3 regions of the Salipiger sp. PrR002 genome follow, and region 2 is predicted to be linked to each of the others. Evidence: riboswitches for the same ligand, from Rfam matches in the RefSeq annotation. Region 2 holds a riboswitch; each other region holds the start of a gene.
The links. A riboswitch is a leader RNA that binds a small molecule or an ion and turns the genes downstream of it on or off. The one in region 2 is predicted to bind thiamine pyrophosphate.

Region 1 (3,269 bases), on a different contig from region 2:
TGACGTGAGCTGGGAAGAATTCTGACCGGGGGCTTCTTGCGGGTCTCTGCGGCGCTGGGTGACCCGCTTTGATCGCCCCCCGCCCCTTAGAGCTCCGTAGCGTGCCTGACGCCACAGGCAAAAGCGACAGAGGCAGTAGCAGTGGCGCCCAGATCAGCCGATCTGACCGCGATTGGACCCAATCTGACCGCGGTGCAGCAGAAGGTGATCGAGGATGACACAGGCCATCATCGCCTCACCTACCGGCACCGCGCGAATGCCGACGCAGGGATCGTGACGGCCCTTGGTGACGATGTCGGTTTCCTCGCCGCCCACCGTCAGCGTCTTGCGCGGCGTCAGGATCGAAGATGTCGGCTTCACCGCGAAACGCACCACCACGTCCTGCCCGGTGGAAATCCCGCCCAGCACCCCGCCCGCGTGGTTCGAGCTGTAGACCGGCCCATCCGGCCCCATGGTGATCTCGTCGGCATTGGCCGAGCCGGTCAACGCAGCCGCAGCCATACCTTCGCCGATTTCCACGCCCTTCACCGCGTTGATCGACATCATCGCCGCCGCCAGATCGGTGTCGAGCTTGCCGTAAATCGGCGCGCCCAGCCCCGCGGGCACGCCGCGCGCGACCACCTCGATCACCGCGCCGACGCTGTCGCCGGACTTGCGCAGACCGTCGAGATAATCCGCCCAGCCCTCGGCGGTTTCGGCATCGGGGCACCAGAACGGGTTGCGCGCGATCTCCTCCCAGTCAAAGCGCGAGCGGTCGATCGCCTGCGGGCCCATCTGCACCATGTAGCCGGTGATCGACACACCCGGCGCCAACTCGGCCAGCGCCGCCCGCGCCAGACCGCCCGCAGCCACCCGCGCCGCCGTCTCACGCGCCGAAGAGCGCCCGCCGCCGCGATAATCGCGGATGCCGTACTTCTGGTAGTAGGTGATGTCGGCGTGCCCGGGGCGGAACTTGGCCGCGATCTCGGAGTAATCCTTGGACCGCTGGTCGGTGTTCTCGATCATCAACTGAACCGGCGTGCCGGTGGTCTGCCCTTCGAAGACGCCGGAGAGGATTTTCACCGCATCGGGCTCGCGCCGCTGGGTGGTGTATTTGTTCTGCCCCGGCTTGCGCAGGTCCAGCCAGCTCTGCAGCGTGGCTTCGTCGATCTTCACGCCCGGCGGGCAGCCGTCCACCGTCGCGCCTAGCGCCGGGCCGTGGCTTTCGCCCCATGTGGTCACACGGAAGAGATGGCCGAAAGTGTTGAGGCTCATGGGGATGTCTCCTGTGTCGGGCCGCGGGGTCTGCTCGCCAAGCCTGTTAGGCCAGCGCGGCCCCTGTCTCAAGGAATTTCCGCAACAAACAGCGACACAAGACGACACCGGACGACACTGGGCACTGCGCGCAATTCCCTTGTCAGAGGCCCCGACCCCGGCTAGGTCTTGCGCTACCTCGGGGTGCCGCGCGATCCGCGCCGGCTGAGATGCGATCCACGCGAACCCGTTGAACCTGACCCGGTTAGCACCGGCGGAGGGAAGGTCACGGCCCAAGGCCCCACGCGCCCCGGCCCATCTTGCCCTCTCGCCGCAAATTTGGAGGATGCCATGAAGGCCATCAGTTTTGCAGCGGGATGTCTCTTTGCCAGCACGGCGCTGGCGCAAGAGCCCGTTCTGACCGTCTACGCAGGCGATTACGTCGTCTCGGAATGGGGCCCCGGCCCGAAGATCGAAGAGATGTTCGAGGCGCGCTGCGGCTGCGATCTGCAGTTCAAGCCCGGCGACCTGCTGCCCCGCCTGCTGCTCGAAGGTGATCAGACCGAGGCCGATGTGGTCTTTGGCCTCAACACCGATGTGACCAAGAAGGCCCGCGAAAGCGGCCTCTTCGCCCCGCATGGCGTGGACCTCTCGCCGCTCACCCTGCCGATCGACTGGACCGACGACACCTTCCTTCCCTACAACTATGGTGAGACGGCCTTCATCTACGACACCACCCGCCTGTCCGAGCCGCCCACCAGCTTTGCCGAGCTGCTCGACGCGCCGGATGATCTGAAGATCGTCATCCAAGACCCGCGCAGCTCGATCTCGGGCCTCGCGATGGCGCTCTGGGTCGAGGCGGTGTTTGGCGATGAGGCCGAAGATGCCTGGCGCAAGCTGGCGCCGAAGATCCTCACCGTCACCAAGGGCTGGTCGGAAAGCTACGGCCTTTTCACCGATGGCGAGGCCGACATGGTGCTGAGCTACACCACCTCGCCCGCCTATCACATCATCGCCGAAGAGGATTACACCAAGAAGGCGCTGATCTTCCCCGAGGGCAATTATTTCATGGTCGAACTGGCCGCGAAACTTGCCAACACCGATCAGCCCGAGCTGGCTCAGGACTTCATGGATTTCATCCTGACGCCCGAGTTCCAGCAGATGATCGCCACCGGCAATTGGTCCTTCCCCGCCGCCCTGCCGCACGAGGACTGGCCGGAAGGGTTCAAGGAGCTCGAACTGCCGAGCAAGGTTCTGTTCTACTCCGAGGACGAGGCCGCCGCGCTGCGGGATGAGGCGATCGAGGCATGGCGTCGCGGCCTCTCGCAATAATCGCGGCGCTTGCCGCGGGCGGGCTGGTGCTGGCACTGGTGCTGGGCCCGGTCGCGGCGGTGCTGGCGCGGGCTGGTGGCTGGGGCAGCCTTGGCCCCGGCGACTGGCAGGCGCTGCGCTTCACGCTCTGGCAGGCCTGTCTTTCGGCGCTGTTCTCGGTGGCGCTGGCGATCCCGGTCGCTCGCGCGCTGGCACGACGGCGCTTTCCGGGGCGCGGGCTGCTGATCTCGCTTCTGGGTGCGCCGTTCATCCTGCCGACGATCGTGGCGGTGCTGGGGCTGCTGGCGGTCTTTGGCCAGAACGGCATGGTCAACGCGGCCCTGCGGGCGGTCGGACTGCCCGGCTTCAGCATCTACGGCCTGCACGGCGTGGTGCTGGCGCATGTGTTCTTCAACCTGCCGCTGGCGACCCGGCTGCTGCTGCAGGGCTGGCTGGCGATCCCCGCCGAACGCTTTCGCCTCGCCGCCTCGCTGGGGCTGTCGCCATGGGCGATGCTGCGCACCCTCGAGGCGCCCATGGTGCTGCGCATCGCGCCCGGAGCCTTCGCGGTGATCTTCGTGATCTGCCTGTCGAGCTTCGCGGTGGCGCTGACGCTGGGCGGCGGCCCGCGCGCCACCACGGTCGAGCTGGCGATCTATCAGGCGGTGCGCTTTGATTTCGACCTCGGACGCGCGGCGCTGCTTTCGGTGATCCAACTGGCGCTG
Region 2 (3,269 bases):
AGGATCGTGCCGGTGAGCATCACCGTGCCGTCGCGGGTCATCAGTTCTTCGGCGATGCGCACCGCCTCGGCGGGATCGCCCTGATCGTCGCGAAAGACGAACTCCAGAGGACGGCCCAGCACGCCGCCTCGCGCATTGATTTCGCTGACCGCCAGTTCGATGCCCTTGCGGTAGGGCTCGGCGAAGGCTGCAAGGCGCTTGTAGTGGTTGATGTCGCCGATCTTGATCGGGGCATCCGTGCTGTCCTGGGCGAGCGCGGCGGCCGGGATCAGCGCCAGCGCGGCGGCGGTGGCGAGAACGGTGCGTCGAAGCAGGGTCATTGCGGCGTCTTTCTCCTGTTGCGCGGCGCGGGGGGCAGGCCGCTGCGACCCTCTTACGCCGGAACGTCGCCTCTTACCAAGGTGCTGTGCGGGAGTTTTCGGTGGGCGCCACTGCCGGGGGCGCTGCCCCCGCCGCGCCGGGGCGCTGCCCCCGCCGCGCCGGGGCGCGGCTCCCCCGGCGTATTTTTGAAGAGAAGAAGCCTATGGGGGCGCTCAGCGGGGGCGTTGCGCGACGGGGCGCTTGGCGCTAGGACTGCGCGCCAAAGCGCGCCAGAACCCGACCGCGCGAGCCTTAGGAGAGACGATCATGACGCGAGCCTTCATCTTCCCCGGTCAGGGGGCGCAGACCATCGGCATGGGCAAGGCGCTGGCCGAGGCCTATCCGGCGGCGAAAGCCGTGTTCGACGAGGTGGACGCGGCGCTGGGCGAGAGCCTCTCGTCGCTGATCTGGGACGGCGACATCGAGACGCTCACCCTCACCGAAAACGCCCAGCCCGCGCTGATGGCGACCTCGCTGGCGGCCATGCGCGCGCTCGAGGCAGAGGGCATCGAGATCGGGGCGGCCAGCTTCGTCGCGGGTCACTCGCTGGGCGAATATTCGGCGCTGACCGCCGCAGGCGCGCTGAGCGTCGGCGATGCGGCCAAATTGCTGCGCACCCGTGGCAAGGCCATGCAGCAGGCGGTGCCGGTGGGTCAGGGCGCCATGGCGGCGCTGCTGGGCCTCGATCTGGCCACCGCCCGCGCCGTCGCAGAAGAGGCCGCGCAAGGCGAGGTCTGTGCCGCGGCCAACGACAACGACCCGTCGCAGGTGGTGATCTCGGGCGACAAGGCGGCGGTCGAACGCGCCGTGGAGATCGCCAAGGAGAAGGGTGCCAAACGCGCGCTGCTGCTGCCGGTGAGCGCCCCCTTTCACTGCGCACTGATGGCCCCCGCCGCCGAGGTCATGGCCGAAGCGCTGGAGCAGGTGGATATCACCGCGCCCAAAGTGCCGCTGGTGGCCAATGTGATCGCCGAGGCCGTGACCGATCCCGCCCGCATCCGCGCGCTGCTGGTCGAGCAGGTCACCGGCTCGGTGCGCTGGCGCGAGTCGGTCGAGTATATGGTCGCGCAGGGCGCGGATGAGTTCTGGGAGATTGGCGCGGGCAAGGCGCTCTCGGGCATGGTGAAGCGCATCCACCGCCCGGCCACGCTGCGCAACATCGGCGCGCCCGACGACGTGAAGGCCGCGCTCGAAGCGGTCTGAGGTACGCCTCAGCTCTGCCAAAAGAAAACAGGGGCGGTGCCATGCGGCGCCGCCCTTCGTGCATTCCGGGCGTGTGCATGCTGGGCGCGACCAGCGCCTTTCATTGTTCCACAAATACGCCTCCGACCGCCTTCGCCTTCGCCTTCGCCCGCGCTCCGCCGGGCCGAGGCCGCACCTTGACGCCCGACCCGACTCGCCGCAGGGTGGCGCCACTCACCCGGGGGGTCCCGACAAGGGGCTGAGATTCTGCTGGCGTCCGCGCAGCGCAGTGACCCGACGAACCTGATCCAGTTCATACTGGCGTAGGGATGGTGCACTGGCGTTGCCGGGGGCTCTGCGCCCCGGTTCTTGCGGATAGGACAAGCGGGGCAGACCCGCGCCTTGGCCGCAGCAATGTCACCCCATTCACGCACCGGAACTGGGTCTCCACCGCTTTGAGCTTGGAGGCTCCGACCGATGAAAGACCTGACCCCAACAGTCACCTGCGGGCCGCTGCCCGCTTCGCGCCGCGTCTGGCACAAGGGCACGCTGCACCCGCAGATCCGCGTGCCCATGCGCGAGATCGACCTGCATCCGTCCGCCGGTGAGCCGCCGGTCACCGTCTATGACAGCTCCGGCCCCTATACCGATCCCGGTGCCGAGATCGCCATCGACCGCGGTCTGCCGCGCCTGCGCGAGGGCTGGGTTCGCACCCGCGCCGACACCGAAAGCTACGATGGCCGCCACGTGAAGCCCGAGGACAACGGCTTTGCCGAAGGCGCGCGTCTGGTGCCCGAGTTTCCGGTCCGCCACGCGCCGCGCCGGGGCAAGGACGGCAAAGCGGTCACCCAGATGGCCTATGCCCGCGCCGGGATCGTCACGCCGGAGATGGAGTTCGTCGCCATCCGCGAGAACCTCGGGCGCAAGGCCGCCAAGGCGCAGCTGGAACGGGACGGGCAGGATTGGGGCGCGTCGATCCCCGACCATGTGACGCCGGAGTTCGTGCGCGATGAGATCGCCCGGGGCCGCGCCATCATCCCCGCCAACATCAACCACCCCGAGCTTGAGCCGATGATCATCGGGCGCAACTTTCTGGTGAAGATCAACGCCAATATCGGCAACTCGGCGGTGACCTCCTCGATGGCTGAGGAGGTCGAGAAGATGGTCTGGGCGACGCGCTGGGGCGCCGACACGGTCATGGACCTGTCGACCGGGCGCAACATCCACAACATCCGCGACTGGATCTTGCGCAACGCGCCGGTGCCCATCGGCACGGTGCCGCTCTATCAGGCGCTGGAGAAGGTCGGCGGCCTCGCCGAAGACCTGACGTGGGAGGTGTTCCGCGACACGCTGATCGAGCAGGCCGAGCAGGGGGTGGATTACTTCACCATCCACGCGGGCGTGCGGCTGCACATGATCCCGATGACGGTGAACCGGGTGACCGGGATCGTCAGCCGCGGCGGCTCGATCATGGCCAAATGGTGCCTGCACCACCACCGCGAGAGCTTTCTTTACGAGCATTTCGAGGAGATCTGCGAGATCGCGCGGGCCTATGACGTGTCCTTATCGCTGGGTGACGGGCTGCGCCCCGGATCTATCGCCGACGCCAACGATCAGGCGCAGTTCGCCGAGCTGGAAACGCTGGGCGAGCTGACGCAGGTGGCGTGGAAGCACGAGTGTCAGGTGATGATCGAGGGGCCGGGCCATGTGGCCATGCACAAGATCAA
Region 3 (3,269 bases), on a different contig from region 2:
TGCAGCGACCACAGCACCTTCTCGAGGGTGATCATCTTCATGTAGGGGCACATGTTGCACGGGCCGACGAACTCCACGCCCGGCAGCGCGTCCGAGATGTTCGAGGCCATCGAGCATTCGGTGACCAGCATCGCCTTGCCCGGCTGCTCGCGGTTCACATAGTCGATGATCCCGGCGGTGGAGCCGGAGAAATCTGCCTCGGCCACCACGTCGGGCGGGCATTCGGGGTGGGCGATGATGCGGGTGTCGGGCTGCCAGCTGCGGAAGTCGCGCAACTCGGCGGCGGTGAAGCGTTCGTGCACGATGCACGAGCCGTCGTACCAGACGATGTTTTTTTGCGGCACCTGCTTGGCGACGTTCTGCGCGAGGTATTTGTCGGGGGTCATGATGACCGTCTCGGCGTCGAGCGCGGCGACGATCTGCGCGGCGTTTGACGAGGTGCAGCAGATGTCCGACGCCGCCTTCACCTCGGCGGAGGTGTTCACATAGGTGACCACCGGCGCGCCCGGATAGCGGCGGCGCATCTCGGCGATTCCCTCGGGGGTGATGCTTTCGGCCAGCGAACAGCCCGCGTCCATATCGGGGATCAGCACGGTCTTCTCGGGGCTGAGGATCTTCGAGGTCTCGGCCATGAAATGCACACCGCATTGCACGATCACATCGGCCTTCACCTTGGTGGCCTCGATCGCCAGTTGCAGGCTGTCGCCCACGACATCGGCGATGCCGTGATAAATCTGCGGCGTCATGTAGTTATGCGCCAGAACGACGGCGTTGCGCTCTCTCTTCAGGCGGTTGATCGCCTCGACATAGGGGGCGTGGATCGCCCAGTCGGCGGGCGTCACGACGCGGCTCATGCTGGCGTAGAGATCGCCAAGCCGTTCCGCCGCCTCGAGCGAGGGTGCGAGGTCGTAATGGCGGCCGAGCGTGTCGGCGATGGTGGTCTGGTCGAGCATGACCTGCTCCTCCTCAGGGTCTTGTGCCGACGTCCGGCATTAGACCCAAGCTGACCTAAGGACAAGGCGGCGGGGCGATAAAGTGAACCATTGTGTCGCAGGCAGCCGCGCCGGATGACCGGGCACAGGCGGCGTATTTCGGTGATTGACCGGCGGCACTCAGCGCCTATGCTCGGGCCAACGTCAGGGGAGTCCCGCCATGGGGACTGAGAGGCTGACAGGGACGCCGCGGCGTCCCGGTGACGCGACCCTTTGAACCTGACCCAGTTGACGCTGGCGTAGGAAGACCGAAGGGCAATCTTCTCCGAAGCAGCACGCGCGGGGTGGTCCTTTCGGGCCATCGGGCCCTGTTGTGCATCCATATGCGCGGGGCCTGTGGCCCCTTTCTCCGTCCATCCTCGGCTTTGGGTCTTTGGCTTGGGTCCTTTGGTTTGGGGCTTTGTGAGGAGGAGCGCGCGATGGACGAAAGGATTTCTGTGCTTGGCGGCGGTGTAGCGGGGCTTTGCGCCGCGCTGGCGCTGGCCGAGCGCGGCCTTGAGGTGGAGCTGATCGTGCCCGAGGGTGCGCCGCCACCCGCCTCAAAGCTGGCGGGCGGGATGCTGGCACCCTTCTGCGAGGGGGAGAGCGCCCCGCCCGAGATCACCCGGCGCGGACAGGCGGCGCTTGGCTGGTGGCGGGCACGCACGGCGAGCTTTCGCCAGAGCGGCACGCTGGTCCTCGCCCCGCCGCGCGACCGGGCGGAGCTGACCCGCTTTGCCCGCGCCACCACCGGCCAGACCCTCGTCGATCCCGGCACGTTGGAACCCGAGCTTTCGGGCCGCTTCGCCTCGGGGCTGTTCTTTGCCGAAGAGGCGCATCTCGATCCGGGCGCGGCCATGGCGGATCTGCGCGCGGCGCTTGCCGCGCGCGGGGTGCGGAGGCATGGCGGCGCGCCCTCGGGGCGCATCGTGGATTGCCGGGGTATGGCGGCGCGGGACCGTTTGCCCGATCTGCGCGCGGTGCGGGGCGAGATGCTGGAGCTTCATGCACCCGGCGTGCGGCTGACCCGCACCATTCGGCTGCTGCACCCGCGCTTTGCCTGCTACATCGTGCCGCGCGCCGCGGGGCGCTACATGATCGGTGCGACGATGATCGAAAGCGCGGACCCCGGCCCGGTCACCGCCCGCGCGGTGATGGAACTGCTGTCGGCGGCCTACACGGTGCACCCCGGCTTTGCCGATGCGGCGCTGATCTCGGCGGGGGCGGGGCTGCGCCCGGCGTTCCCCGACAATCTTCCGGCGCTGCGCCGCACGCCGGGACGCATTCATCTCAACGGTATGTATCGCCACGGGTTTCTTATGGCGCCGGTCCTTGCCGAGGATCTGGCGGATGAGATCGTGGCGCAAAGGGAGAAGACCCATGCAAATTGATCTCAACGGCCAGAGGCTGGCCACGACTGCCAAGACGCTGGAGGGGCTTCTGGCCGAACAGGGCGTGGACGCAGGCAGTGTCGCCACCGCGCTCGACGGGGCCTTCGTGCCGCGCGGGCTGCGCGCCGCAACGCCGCTGAGCGAGGGCGCGAAGGTCGAAGTTCTGTCGCCGATGCAGGGGGGCTGAGCGATGTTTTATGGCGTTGACCTGCCGTCGCGGCTGATGCTGGGCACGGCGCAATACCCTTCACCGGCGGTGCTGGCAGAGGCGGTGTCGGCCTCGGGCGCCGGGGTGATCACCGTGTCGTTGCGGCGCGAGGGGGCGGGCGGCGCTGCGTTCCGCGATCTGCTCACGGGCACCGGCTGCCGCCTGCTGCCCAACACCGCGGGCTGTCATACCGCGCGCGAGGCGGTGACCACGGCGCAGATGGCGCGCGAGATCTTCGGGACCAATTGGATCAAGCTCGAGGTGATCGGCCATGCCGACACGCTGCAGCCCGATCCCTTCGCGCTGGTCGAGGCGGCGCGCATCCTCTGTGCTGAGGGGTTCGAGGTGTTCCCCTATACCACCGAGGATCTGATCGTGGGCGAGAAGCTGCTGGAGGCGGGCTGCGAGGTGCTGATGCCTTGGGGGGCGCCGATCGGCTCGGGGCAGGGGCTGCGGCACCGCGAGGCGCTGCGGAGCATGCGGGCGCATTTCAAGGGCGTGCCGCTGGTCATCGACGCCGGGATCGGCGCGCCGAGCCAAGCGATGGAGGCGATGGAAATGGGCTTCGACGCGGTGCTGCTGAACACCGCCGTGGCCAAGGCGCTGGACCCGGTGGGCATGGCGCGGGCTTTTGGTCAGGCGGTTCACGCGGGGCGGCTGGCGTATGAGGCGGGGCTGATGCCGCGCCGCGACATGGCC

Region 1: another riboswitch for thiamine pyrophosphate. It lies ahead of G0A00_RS20640 (thiamine ABC transporter substrate binding subunit); the one in region 2 lies ahead of thiC (phosphomethylpyrimidine synthase ThiC).
Region 3: another riboswitch for thiamine pyrophosphate. It lies ahead of G0A00_RS21270 (FAD-dependent oxidoreductase); the one in region 2 lies ahead of thiC (phosphomethylpyrimidine synthase ThiC).

What each region holds. Positions count from the first base shown of each region.
Region 1 covers NZ_JAAGOU010000028.1:32,463-35,731, reverse strand. The annotation lists gene G0A00_RS20650 (methyl-accepting chemotaxis protein) at 1-25, shown strand, start outside; gene aroC (chorismate synthase) at 154-1,254, opposite strand; TPP riboswitch at 1,424-1,533, shown strand; gene G0A00_RS20640 (thiamine ABC transporter substrate binding subunit) at 1,585-2,565, shown strand; gene G0A00_RS20635 (thiamine/thiamine pyrophosphate ABC transporter permease ThiP) at 2,541-3,269, shown strand, end outside.
Region 2 covers NZ_JAAGOU010000001.1:110,911-114,179, forward strand. The annotation lists gene G0A00_RS00520 (ABC transporter substrate-binding protein) at 1-320, opposite strand, end outside; gene fabD (ACP S-malonyltransferase) at 628-1,563, shown strand; TPP riboswitch at 1,772-1,890, shown strand; gene thiC (phosphomethylpyrimidine synthase ThiC) at 2,020-3,269, shown strand, end outside.
Region 3 covers NZ_JAAGOU010000031.1:7,275-10,543, forward strand. The annotation lists gene nadA (quinolinate synthase NadA) at 1-953, opposite strand, end outside; TPP riboswitch at 1,129-1,255, shown strand; gene G0A00_RS21270 (FAD-dependent oxidoreductase) at 1,412-2,362, shown strand; gene thiS (sulfur carrier protein ThiS) at 2,352-2,549, shown strand; gene G0A00_RS21280 (thiazole synthase) at 2,553-3,269, shown strand, end outside.